3 regions of the Streptomyces sp. NPDC058092 genome follow, and region 1 is predicted to be linked to each of the others. Evidence: riboswitches for the same ligand, from Rfam matches in the RefSeq annotation. Region 1 holds a riboswitch; each other region holds the start of a gene.
The links. A riboswitch is a leader RNA that binds a small molecule or an ion and turns the genes downstream of it on or off. The one in region 1 is predicted to bind cyclic di-AMP.
Positions count from the first base shown of each region.

Region 1 (4,301 bases):
GGGTGTACGCCCTGCTGCGCAACCCCGCACAGCGCGAGCGGCTGCAACTCTCCCTCGACGCGGGGGAGAGCCGGCTGCTGGAGACCGGGATCGAGGAACTGCTGCGATACGACGGTCCGGTGGAGCTGGCGACCTGGCGGTTCGCCACCGAGCCGCTGACGCTCGGCGGACAGGAGATCGCGGCCGGCGACCCCGTACTCGTCGTGCTCGCCGCCGCCGACCGCGACCCGGAACGCTTCGAGGACCCCGACACGCTCGACCTCGCACGGAGTGACAATCAGCACCTCGGATACGGGCACGGCATCCACTACTGCCTGGGAGCACCGCTCGCCCGGCTGGAGGGGCAGACCGCGCTCGCCACGCTTCTGAGGCGCCTTCCTGACCTGCGGCTTGCGGTGGAACCTGCCGATTTGCGGTGGCGTGGCGGGCTCATCATGCGTGGGCTGCGCACGCTGCCCGTGGAGTTCGCACCGGGGTCCGCCTCCACGCAAGGTGACACTCTGTCAAGTCTGTGACTTTCACGTGATCTGCGCTGCATCGACTTGTGACGCGCGTTCGAGTCCCGCTAGGTTCACCGTTCGACTCACCAGTCACTCGTCAGTCACACGGAAGGCATCCCCATGGGCTCCGCGAACGGCAGACACCGTCGCCCTCGTCAGGCACCCGCCATCGTCGTCGCCGCGGGCGTGACCGGATCGGCCATCGCCATCCCGCTGCTCGGCGCGGCCGGCGCGCACGCGGCCGAAGCCACGACCTGGGACCGGGTGGCCGAGTGCGAGAGCGGCGGCATGTGGAGCGCCGACCTCGGCAACGGCTTCTACGGCGGCCTGCAGTTCTCGCAGGAGACCTGGAAGGCGTACGGCGGCGAGTCGTACGCCGAGCGCGCCGACCTCGCCAGCCGCGCGCAGCAGATAGCCGTGGCCGAGAAGGTCCTGGAGGACCGGGGCCCGCGGGCCTGGCCCAGCTGTGCGGTCATCTCCGGCCTTGCGGAGGACGGGGTGCTGCCGGGCGTCGATCCGGGGGTCGCACCCTCCCCCGAGCCGACGCGGAGCACGGAGCCGGCTGACGGCACGTCGGCGGCCGCGTCCGATGACGCCACACCGCCGGACAGCGCCTCGGACGGCGTAGACGGTTCGAAGGGCAAGAAGGACAAGAAGGACAAGGCCGGAACCTCCGCGCAGCCTTCGGCCACCGAGTCGGCCGCCGCGTCCTCCGACGCGCCCGAAGTGTCCGATGCGCGGGATTCATCCGATTCCTCCGGCCGTACGGGTGGCAAGCACCGCGGCGCACCGGCCCCCGAGGGGAGTCGGGGCGCGGACAGCGGCCTCGACCGCGAGTCGGGCCGCCACGCCTCCCGCGGCGACGGTGACGCACGCGATGCGGGCGCGTCGGCCGCCGACGGCACGTACACCGTCCGCCCCGGCGACAACCTCTGGGCGATTGCTGACGCACAGAAGGTTCCTGGTGGCTGGCCCGCGCTCTACGAGGCCAACAAGAGCGCCGTCGGTTCCGACCCGGACCTCATCCTCCCTGGCCGGAGTCTCGATCTCGGCGTGAAGGCCGAGTGAGGGCGGTCTGAAAATCGGCTAAAAGAGCCCCAAAAACCGGGGTAGTTCAGAGGCCTATGTCCGCTTATGCGTAAGTGAGACATGGGTCTCTTTGCGTCAACTGGCGTGTCGCGCCCACGGAGTCCTGCCGTATCGCCTCCCACCTGCGAAAACGACGGTTCCTCACATGCAAGTAAGGGCTGATTGTCCGATGTGTCCTCCTTTGAAAGTGGGGGTTGCGTATGTTTACGGTCGGAACCGCTCGCACCGCGGGCCCCGTCGACCGTCACGCCGAATCCTGCCGTCGGTCGAAGGGAACAGACGCGTAAAGCGCCGTAGGCAGGAGCGGGGGACCCAGGTAAGCGCCGGGCCCGATCGTCGAAAGACGCATCAGGACCGGCTTGGGGTGAAGTCGCGTGCTAGGACGTGCGACCGGGCAACTCACTTGGCCCGAACCCGACAGCTCACCTCGTAGGCGTCGGTGAGGAGAAGTTCCATGCTGTTTTCCAGCAAGGGCAAGCACCGCCGCCCGTCCAAGGCCGTCCGTGTCGCCACGCTCGCCGGTGTCGCCGGTGCCGCCGTCGCCGTTCCGCTGATGGGTGCGACCGGCGCCTCCGCCGCCTCCGTCGCCACCTGGGACGCCGTCGCCCGGTGCGAGTCGGGTGGCAACTGGTCCATCAACACCGGTAACGGCTACTACGGCGGTCTGCAGTTCTCGCAGTCCAGCTGGGCCGCCGCCGGCGGTACGCAGTACGCCCCCCGTGCCGACCTGGCCACCAAGGCCCAGCAGATCGCCACCGCCGAGAAGCTCCTCGCCATGCAGGGTCCGGGCGCCTGGGGCTGCGCCGGTGCCGGCAACCTGAGCAACGACGGTGTCGACCCGGGCGTCGACACCGGCTCCTCCTCGAACTCCGGCGCCACCAAGCAGCAGAGCGCCCCGGCCGCGCCGACGCAGCAGGCGCAGCCGAAGAAGGCCGAGCGCACCGAGGTCCCCGCCGCCACCCGCTCGGACCGCTCCGCCGCCCCGCAGGCCGAGTCCAAGAAGACCGTCACCACCCCGACCGGCCAGAAGGTCAAGAAGGGTGACGGCGAGTACGAGGTCGTCTCCGGCGATTCCCTGAGCAGGATCGCCGCCGACCACCAGGTCAAGGGTGGCTGGCAGCGGTTGTTCGAGCTGAACAAGGACATCGTCAAGGACGCGGACCTGATCTACCCGGGTCAGCAGCTGCACCTGACCAAGTAGTCCAGGCCCTCTCCTCCCCGAGCACCCCGGCCCGGCGCGCATTCCCCCGTACGCGCCGGGCCGGGGTTTCCTGTGTCGCGCGCCACCTCTGCGTGACGCGCTACCTCTGCGTGAAGTTCCACCTCTGCGCGGCGCTTCACCTCTGTGTGATCGTTCAACTGTTGTGGTTACTGACCAGTAAAATTCTGACGGTTTGTCCGGTGGTGCGCACCCTTGGGCCCTTTTTCGTCCCAGGGGTCGGGCGGTCGTCCGACTGAGCGGGCCGGGCCGGTTAGGCTCTTGTCGCAAGGCCAAAGTGACCCTGCACAACCAGTGTCATATCCCAGAAGGAGATGCCTCGTGCCGTCCATCGACGTCGTCGTAGCCCGGGAAATCCTCGACTCCCGGGGGAACCCCACGGTCGAGGTCGAGGTTGGCCTCGACGACGGCAGCACGGGCCGTGCTGCCGTGCCGTCCGGCGCCTCCACCGGTGCGTTCGAGGCCATTGAGCTTCGCGACGGTGACCCCAACCGCTACCACGGCAAGGGCGTGGAGAAGGCCGTCCTCGCCGTGATCGAGCAGATCGGCCCGGAGCTCGTCGGTTACGACGCGACCGAGCAGCGGCTGATCGACCAGGCGATGTTCGACCTGGACGCCACCGAGAACAAGGGCTCGCTCGGCGCCAACGCCATCCTCGGCGTCTCGCTGGCCGTCGCCCACGCCGCCTCCGAGGCCTCGGACCTGCCGCTCTTCCGCTACCTCGGCGGCCCGAACGCGCACCTGCTGCCCGTTCCGATGATGAACATCCTCAACGGTGGGTCGCACGCCGACTCCAACGTGGACATCCAGGAGTTCATGATCGCCCCGATCGGCGCGGAGTCCTTCTCCGAGGCCCTGCGCTGGGGTGCCGAGGTCTACCACACGCTGAAGAAGGTCCTGAAGACCAAGGGACTTTCGACCGGTCTCGGTGACGAGGGCGGCTTCGCGCCGAACCTGGAGTCGAACCGCGCCGCCCTCGACCTCATCGTCGAGGCCATCAAGGAAGCCGGCTACGTCCCGGGCAAGGACATCGCGCTCGCGCTCGACGTCGCCGCGTCCGAGTTCTACAAGGACGGCACGTACGAGTTCGAGGGCAAGTCCCGCTCGGCCGCCGAGATGACGGAGTACTACGAGGAGCTCGTCGCCGCGTACCCGCTGGTCTCCATCGAGGACCCGCTGTACGAGGACGACTGGGCCGGCTGGAAGGTCATCACCGACAGGCTCGGCGCCAAGGTGCAGATCGTCGGCGACGACCTCTTCGTCACCAACCCGGAGCGCCTGGCCCGCGGCATCGAGGAGGGCTCCGCCAACGCCCTGCTCGTCAAGGTCAACCAGATCGGTTCGCTGACCGAGACCCTGGACGCCGTCGAGCTCGCCCAGCGCAACGGCTTCAAGTGCATGATGTCCCACCGCTCGGGCGAGACCGAGGACGTCACCATCGCGGACCTCGCCGTCGCGGTGAACTGCGGCCAGATCAAGACCGGCGCCCCGGC
Region 1 is NZ_JBHVSY010000003.1:97,903-102,203, reverse strand. It holds gene ACFVV1_RS06555 (cytochrome P450) at 1-515, shown strand, start outside; gene ACFVV1_RS06550 (transglycosylase family protein) at 621-1,568, shown strand; cyclic di-AMP (ydaO/yuaA leader) riboswitch at 1,869-2,040, shown strand; gene ACFVV1_RS06545 (transglycosylase family protein) at 2,044-2,790, shown strand; gene eno (phosphopyruvate hydratase) at 3,130-4,301, shown strand, end outside.

Region 2 (4,301 bases), on a different contig from region 1:
GCCAGCTTGCCCTTGGCCTGCGAGCGCAGCTGGGCGATCCGGACGACCTGCCGCTCCACCTCGTCGACCCCGGCGGCCTGGCGGTCGCCGATCCGGTCGACGTACGACGCGCGCTCCAGGTACTGGTCGGGGTCGGAGGAGAGCGCCAGCTGTACGGACGGGTCGAGGCCGCCGGTGCGGTACTGCGCGGCGGCGAGCGAACCGAGTGCGTTGCGCGAGGCGTTGAGGCGCTCGGTCCTGCGGGCGGCCTCGTCGCGCAGGGTGTCGACGGCGTCGGCGGCGGCGGTCGCCTTTTCCTTCGCGCCGTTGTACTGCTCGGTGGCGACCTCCGCGTCGTGGTAGAGCCGGTCCACCTCGGCCTTGATCTGGGCGGGGGTTCGCTGGGGGTCGGCGTGCGCCGACCCCGGTAGTACGGCAGCGGTGGCGGCCCCGGCGAAGGCGAGGGCGGCCGCGGTGCGGGCAGCAGAGCCGGTGTACGGGCGCTGCTTGGGTTTCCGGTGCGCTGCCACGGGGGCGTGCGTCCTTCCTGGCGACTGCCCGTCGGGGACTACCGGCGGGCCCGCCGGAGGTCCGGCGGCGGGTCGCCAACGGGGGAGCGGCCCGCCGCCGGATCTCCCAGCGGGGTGACCGGTGTGCCGTCCGGGTGCGGAGCGGCGGTGAGGCCGGTCACCTGGTCAGGACGCTAAACCCGGGGCACGGGGAAGAGTCGTAATGACGCCTATTGCCCGAATTTGGCGCGGCACTGTCGCCAATCGATCGGAAAAATTGCACCAGAGTCAGGCAATTGGTGCAGACGCGAGCGAAGCGGCAGGAAGCCGTACCTGCCTGCGGAGTGGTGATATGGGCGGGGCTAGGCTGCGGCCTCATGGACGTACTCATTCATGTCTTCGTCGCCCTGCACATCATCGGTATCGCCTCTCTGCTGGGCGGTTTCCTGACCCAGATGAAGGCGATGGGCGCGGGCACGGCCCGGTTCGTTCCGGCGATGCTCCACGGCGCGCTGACGATGCTGGTCACCGGTGTCGCACTGGTCGGGCTCAACCAGGCCGATGACAACCCCGTGAACAACATCAAGATCGGGGTCAAGCTGCTGCTCCTGGTCGTCGTCCTCGCGCTGGTCTACATCAAGCGGGACGAGGAGAAGGTCGACAAGGGCGCCTTCTCGGCCGTGGGCGGGCTGACGCTCGCCAACATCTTCATCGCCACGCTCTGGACCTGAGAACTGGGGCCTGAGGTCGCTGCCCTGGGGCCTGGGGCCTGGGGTCTGAGGTCGCTGTCCTGGCGCCTGGCGCCAGGCGCCAGGCGCCTGAGGCCTGGGGCCTGAGCCGGACCCGGGTCCTGAATCGGCCGGGGCGCGGGCGGGCCGGGGCGCGGGCCGGCTCACGCCCCGGCCGATGTCGGCTCACGCCCCGGCCGATGGTCACGCGAACCGCTAGGCCGGCCGCACGCTGCCGTAGATCGGCATGTAGTAGATCGACTCCTCGCGCACATTCGCCCCCGGCTTCGGCGCGTGGATCATCATCCCGTCGCCCTTGTAGATGCCGACGTGGCTGATGTCGTCGTAGAAGAAGACGAGGTCGCCCGGGCGCAGGTCCGCCGTCGCGACCCGGGTGCCTGTTTTCACCTGGTCCCAGGTGGTGCGCGGGATGTCGACGCCCGCGGCCTTCCACGCCGCCTGGGTGAGCCCGGAGCAGTCGTACGAGGACGGGCCCGTCGCGCCCCAGACGTACGGCTTGCCGATCTGGGCCCGGGCGAAGGCGAGGACCTGCTCCGCCTTGGCGGTGGCGCTGCTGTCCGAGCCGGTGCCGGCGCCCGTACCGCTGCCCGTGCCCGTACCGCTGCCGGAATCCGCTTCCTTCGCGGCCTCCGCGGCCTTGCGGTCCGCCTCCGCCTTGGCGGCGGCCTGCTGCTTGGCCAGTTCCTCCGCCTTGCGCCGGGCCTCCGCCTCCTTCTTCCGCTCCAGCTCCGCGAGCCGCGCCTTTTCCTCGGCGGTCAGCTTCGACAGCAACGCGCGCGCCTCGCCCAGCTTCTTCTGGACGTCCTGCTTGCTGGTGCGCAGCGTGGTCTGCGTCGTGGTCAGCGTCTCCAGGCTCTGCACCGCTTCGGCACGCTTCTTCGCCGCCTTGGTCTGCTGCGTACGGAAGTCCGTGATCGCCTTCTGCTGCCGGCTGGTCATCCGGTCCATCAGCTGGCTCTGGTCGAAGTACGACTGCGGGTCGTCGGCCAGGAAGAAGGTGGCGCTCGGCGCGATGGTGCCGCTGCGGTACTGCGCGGCCGCGTACGTGCCGAGCGTCCTGCGGGCGTCGTTGAGCTGGTCGGCGCGCTTGGCGACATCATCCAGCAGGGCGTCGACCTTGGTGCGCTGGGTGGCGGCGGCTTCCTTCGCCTGGTTGTACTGCTGGGTCGCGGTGCCCGCCTGCCGGTAGAGGTCGTCGACCTTCTTCTGGACGTCCTCGATGCCGGGTTTCGGGGCGGGGGCGGCCGTCGCGCTCTGCGTGGAGAGCAGGGTCACGGACGCCAGTGCGGCCGTCGTGAGCCCGACGGCCGGTGCGGTGGTGCGCATCCGGGTGCGCGGTTTGCGATGCGACGCCAAGGTCGGCATCTCCTTCCGTGGACCGCCTACCGGGTTAGCTGTCGGGTTCGGGCGGAACGGAAGGCTGCCCTACGGTCCGCATGGGGAAAAGGACCGATTCACCCCGGTACTGCGTGTGGGTCCCCGGTTCCGAACTCCCACGAGGGCAGCCCGGATTCGGCGTGGGCGCCCGCTCGGCGTGGTTCGCCTCAGGGGGTACGGGCCGCCCGGACGAGCACGCTAGCCAACCCACGGTGCTGCTGTGAAGGTTGATGTTCGATATGCCCGATACATTTTCGTGACCTCGGCGAAGTGGGGCGGCAGGGGCGGACGGAGGCCCGGAATTCCTCACCGGGAGTGGGTGTCCGCTCTCTTTGCGTGCCCGGTCGCGGGGTGGGGCGGGCACGCGGCCCGGGTGCGGTTCGGCATGCGGCCGTCGTGTGTCGTTGCGGCGGCCTAGACTCGACAAGCGATGAGCAGCCTCTTTGACGACAGCTTCCTGGCCGGCCTCCAGCACTCGGAGGAAGAGCCCCCGCCGCCCCCCGAGGACTCCGCACCCGAAGCGGTGCCGGAGGACCTCTTCGCGGGCGTATTCGACGGGCCCCCGCCGCCCAGGGAGGCGTACTACCGCGACGGCGCGCACCGCCCCGTCATCGACCCCGCGGCGCTCCTCGACGGGCTGAACACCGAGCAGCGCGCCGCCGTGGTCCACGCGGGCTCCCCGCTGCTCATCGTCGCCGGGGCGGGTTCCGGAAAGACCCGGGTGCTGACCCACCGGATCGCCCACCTCCTCGCCGAGCGCGGGGTGCACCCCGGCCAGATCCTGGCGATCACTTTCACCAACAAGGCCGCGGGCGAGATGAAGGAGCGCGTCGAGCAGCTCGTCGGACCGCGCGCCAACGCCATGTGGGTCATGACCTTCCACAGCGCGTGCGTACGCATCCTGCGCCGCGAGTCGAAGAAGCTCGGCTTCACGTCGTCGTTCTCGATCTACGACGCCGCCGACTCCAAGCGGCTGATGGCCCTGGTCTGCCGCGATCTCGACCTCGACCCGAAGCGCTTCCCGCCGAAGTCGTTCACGGCGAAGGTCTCCAACCTGAAGAACGAGCTGATCGACGAGGAGACCTTCGCCGGCCAGGCATCGGACGGCTTCGAGAAGACCCTCGCCCAGGCCTACGCGATGTACCAGTCCCGGCTGCGCGAGGCCAACGCGCTGGACTTCGACGACATCATCATGACGACGGTCCACCTGCTCCAGGCGTTTCCCGGCGTCGCCGAGCACTACCGCCGCCGCTTCCGGCACGTCCTCGTCGACGAGTACCAGGACACCAACCACGCCCAGTACACCCTCGTACGCGAACTGGTCGGCCCGGCCGGCGAGGTCGACGCCCCCGCCGAGCTGTGCGTCGTCGGTGACGCGGACCAGTCGATCTACGCCTTCCGCGGCGCGACCATCCGCAACATCCTCCAGTTCGAGGAGGACTACCCGGACGCGACCACGATCCTGCTGGAGCAGAACTACCGCTCCACGCAGACGATCCTGTCCGCCGCCAACGCGGTCATCGAACGCAACGAGAGCCGCCGCCCCAAGAACCTCTGGACGAACGCCGGCACCGGCGCCCGGATCACGGGCTATGTCGCCGACACCGAGCACGACGAGGCGCAGTTCGTCGCCGAGGAGATCGACCGGCTGACCGACGCGGGCGACGCCAAGGCCGGCGACGTCGCG
Region 2 is NZ_JBHVSY010000017.1:162,958-167,258, forward strand. It holds gene ACFVV1_RS26450 (NlpC/P60 family protein) at 1-509, opposite strand, end outside; gene ACFVV1_RS26455 (hypothetical protein) at 866-1,219, shown strand; gene ACFVV1_RS26460 (NlpC/P60 family protein) at 1,433-2,602, opposite strand; cyclic di-AMP (ydaO/yuaA leader) riboswitch at 2,601-2,765, opposite strand; gene pcrA (DNA helicase PcrA) at 3,045-4,301, shown strand, end outside.
Region 2: another riboswitch for cyclic di-AMP. It lies ahead of ACFVV1_RS26460 (NlpC/P60 family protein); the one in region 1 lies ahead of ACFVV1_RS06545 (transglycosylase family protein).

Region 3 (4,301 bases), on a different contig from region 1:
ATTGCGCAGGACCGTGCGGCCGACCCCGCCGGGAGTGCGGCCTGCACCGATGACGGCGACGGAGCCGGGGGCGAGCAGCCGTTGCACGGAACGCGCCTCGGCCCGCTGCTCACGGGCGCGCTGGACGGCGAGGGACTCGGCGGTGGGTTCGAGGTCCAGGGTGAGGTGGACGGAGCCCTCCTCGAAGCTGCGCTGCTGGGTGTACCCGGCGTCCCGGAACACCTTGATCATCTTGGTGTTGGCGGGCAGCACCTCGGCCGCGAAGCGGCGGATGCCGCGCTCGCGGGCGACGGCGGCGATGTGTTCGAGGAGCGCGGAGGCCACACCCCGGCCCTGGTGTGCGTCCTGGACGAGGAACGCCACCTCGGCCTCGTCGGCGGGTGCGGAGGCGGGTCTGCCCCGCTCATCGATCCGGTCGTAGCGGACGGTCGCGATGAACTCGCCGCCGACCGTGACCGCGAGCCCCACCCGGTCGACGTAGTCGTGATGGGTGAAGCGGTGCACGTCCCTGTCGGACAGACGGGGGTACGGAGCGAAGAAGCGGTAGTACTTCGACTCGTCGGAGACCTGCTCGTAGAAGCTGACCAGTCGTTCGGCATCGTCCGTGGTGATGGGCCGGATCCGCGCGGTTCCGCCGTCGCGGAGGACCACGTCCGCTTCCCAGTGGTCGGGGTACACGTGATGCGGACTCTGCTGCGACGAGGGCTGCATGCGCAAAGACTACGGCTCCGTCAGCGGTCGCGTAGGTCCTGGGGCCGGGGCAGTCTGAGGGGGCCGAGCCGCGGTACAGCACGGGCTGCGGGCCTGCCGCGGGTCGGCCGGAACACCGCGCACCACATGAGAGACTGGTCTAGACAACCATTGATTCCTGAAGGGCAGAACCATGGCTGAGCGCCGCGTCAACGTCGGATGGGCCGAGGGCCTGCACGCCCGCCCCGCTTCCATCTTCGTCCGTGCCGCCACGGCCTCCGGCGTCCCCGTGACGATCGCCAAGGCCGATGGCAATCCGGTGAACGCCGCCTCGATGCTCGCGGTGCTCGGTCTCGGCGCGCACGGCGGCGAGGAGATCGTGCTCGCATCCGAGGCCGACGATTCGGAAGCCGCCCTGGACCGCCTGGCGAAGCTGGTTGCCGAGGGGCTCGATGAGCTGCCGGAGACCGTCTGACCCATTTCCTGCGAAAGAGCCGCGGCACCCTTGACCGGGTCCGCGGCTCTTTCGTTTTCCCGGGCGAAACTTAGTGAAAAATGAAGAGCGAAGATAATTCGGGCAGCCCGAAGAAAGCTCCACGGAATGACAACTCTTTGTATACGGCGTAATTGTTAATGCCGGATGCCCGTGGTGTTTACGGAATGTTGCGAGGCCCTCACCCGGCCGGTGCGTGAGGCCGCGGGCGCACGGTCCGGCCGGTCGATGCGGCGCAGCCGGTGCGCGGCCGCGGCCCGTTCGGCGTGCTGGGCGGTCAGCGCCCTGGCCCATGCCGCGTCACCGCGCGCCACCGCGTCCACGACGGCTCCGCGCTCGGCCCAGGAATCCGCCGGGCGGGCCGGCTGCTCGACCGCGTACATCCAGGCGATCTTGTGCCGGAGCTGGGTGAGCAGCGCGATCAGGCCGGGGCTGCCGGAGGCCTGCGCCAACGTCTCGTGGAACCAGCCGCCCAGCGGGCGCAGATCCTCCCCCTCGCCCCGCCTGGCCCGCTCCTGGCCGAGCCTGACCAGACCGCGCAGCACCTTGAGATGCGCCTCGGTGCGGCGCTGCGCGGCGCGCGCGGCGGCCAGCGGCTCCAGCAGCATCCGGACCTCCAGGAGGTCGGCGGCCTCCTCCTGGGTGGGCTCGGCGACGCAGGCGCCCGCGTGCCGCCGGGTGACCACGAAGCCCTCGGACTCCAGGGTGCGCAGAGCTTCCCGTACCGGGACACGGGAGACCCCGTAACGACGCGCCAGCAACTCCTCGGTGAGCCGGCTGCCGCGTTCGAAGACACCGGAGACGATGTCGTCACGGATTGCCGTGCATACCGAATGCGCGGGAATGCGCATGTCCGAACCTCCGTCTTGATCCCCGCGAAACGCGGCCGACCGACGCCTGTTGTGCGACTCTATTGCAATGCGGCCGCATTTCCGATGCCGGGTGGAAATTCATGAATATCTTTTGGCCACGGGGCGACTCGGCGGGCAGGTCCTGCAGGCGGTACCACGGGCAAGCGCGGAGGCCGGGCACGGCGAAGGCCCCGGTGTGCGCCGGGGCCTTCGAAGAGGTGCTGCGGGTGGGACGGGCGGCGTCGGTCAGACGTTGACGCCGTGGGCGCGCAGGTATGCGACGGGGTCCATGTCGGAGCCGTACGACGGCGTCGTCCGGGCCTCGAAGTGGAGGTGCGGGCCCGTGGAGTTGCCGGTCGAGCCGGAGAGGCCGATCTGCTGGCCCGCGCCGACGCTCTGGCCGACGGAGACACCGATCGAGGAGAGGTGGCCGTACTGCGTGTACGTGCCGTCCGTCATCCGGAGCACGATGTTGTTGCCGTACGCGCCGCCCCAGCCGGCCTCGACGACCGTACCGGCACCGGCGGCGACGACGGAGCTGCCGGACGCGGCGTGGAAGTCGATGCCCGAGTGGCTGCCGGACGACCAGAGCGAGCCGCTGGACTTGTAGCCGGTGGTGACGTACGAACCGGCGACCGGGAGCTGGAAGGCGCCCAGGCGGGTGCGCTCGGCGGACCGGGCGGCACGCGCCTTCTCCGCGCGCGCCTCGGCCGCGCGCTTCGCGTCGGCCTCGGCATCCGCCTTCTTCTTGGCTTCGGCCTGCTTCTCGGCCTCGGCCTTCCGCTGGGCCTCCGCCTTCGCCTTCGCCGCGGCATCGGCCTGGTGCTGCTGTGCGGCGGCCTGGGCCTCTATCTGGTCGGCGAGGGCACTGTCGATGGCGATGACCTGGTTCAGGCCGGTCTCGCTGACGGAGGTGACCCCGGTGTCCGCGGCGAGGGCCGGCGAGGCCGCGCCGCCGACGACGCCGGTGGTGGCCAGGGCCGCGACGCCGGCGATCTTCGCGCTCCTGCGCGTCAGTCGGCTCGGGGCACGATGCTTCCCGGTGGCACGGGTGAACGCCATGAAGTGGCTGATCCTTTCCTTCCTTCTCGCCTACCGGGTTAGCTGACGGGTTCGGAGCAGGAAGGTCTCCTACGGACGCCCCGGCCTCGGTGAGGCTCAGGCATCCGATTCACCCCAGGGACTTCGTGGGTCCCCGGCTCCCCAGGCTCGCGCCTGACGGGGACTCGGCGATGACTGTCCGGTACGTCGCGGATGCGGCATACGAGTGACGGACAGCCCGGCCGACGCTAAGCGGGGTCACTTTCATTCACCAAACGGACAGGCCGTTTTGTAGCGCATCCCACAGGGCAGACAGGCAACCTCTCCACTAGAACGGACAAAAAGGAAGACCCCGGCGAGATCTCGCTCACAGGGGTCTTCCTCTTGTCCCGTATGTGGATATATGGCGGGTCGGCGGACCGGTTGGTGCTGCCGTGCTCGGCCCGCGCGTCCGGTGCCGGCCGGGCCTCAGCGGGTGCTGGGCCGGTGCCGGCCGGATGTGACAGGCGACCGGTGGGCTGTCACAGGTGAACCGTCATCGTGGGCAACGGGCCGGCCGGCCTGTTCGGCCGCCTCCCGCGTCCGCGACAGGTACGCCCGTCAGCCGGCGACCACCGACACCTCTCCGATGTCCAGAGCCCGGACCGGCGCCTCGATCTGCGCCGCGTCACCGACGAGGACCGTGACCAACCGGTCGCCCGGGAAGGCGTTGACCACCGCCGCGGTCGCCTCGACCGTGCCGGTCTCCGCGAGCCGGGCGTACAGGTGTGCCTGGTAGTCGTCCGGGAGGTGCTGCTCGACCTGGTCGGCGAGGGTGCCGGCGACGGAGGCCGCCATCTCGAACTTCAGCGGTGCGACACCGACGAGGTTCTGCACGGCCGTCTCGCGCTCCTCATCGGTCAGCCCCTCGGCGGCCAGGGTTCGCAGGACCGTCCACAGGTCCTTCAGTGCCGGTCCGGTGGACTCCGTGTCGACGGATCCGCTGATGGCGAGCATCGCGGCACCGGTCGCCCCCGAGGCGGAATCCGGGGCAGACGACCGCAGCACCTGGGCGAAGGCCCGCACCCCGTACGTGTAGCCCTTCTCCTCACGCAGCACTCGGTCCAGCCGGGACGTGAGCGTGCCGCCCAGGCAGTACGTGCCGAGCACCTGCGCCGGCCATACGCTGTCGTGCCGGTCGGGGCCGATCCGGCCGATCAGCAGCTGCGTCTGCACCGCGCCCGGAC
Region 3 is NZ_JBHVSY010000004.1:120,065-124,365, reverse strand. It holds gene ACFVV1_RS08880 (GNAT family N-acetyltransferase) at 1-711, opposite strand, end outside; gene ACFVV1_RS08875 (HPr family phosphocarrier protein) at 884-1,165, shown strand; gene ACFVV1_RS08870 (GntR family transcriptional regulator) at 1,321-2,034, opposite strand; gene ACFVV1_RS08865 (M23 family metallopeptidase) at 2,281-3,096, opposite strand; cyclic di-AMP (ydaO/yuaA leader) riboswitch at 3,109-3,276, opposite strand; gene ACFVV1_RS08860 (M16 family metallopeptidase) at 3,676-4,301, opposite strand, start outside.
Region 3: another riboswitch for cyclic di-AMP. It lies ahead of ACFVV1_RS08865 (M23 family metallopeptidase); the one in region 1 lies ahead of ACFVV1_RS06545 (transglycosylase family protein).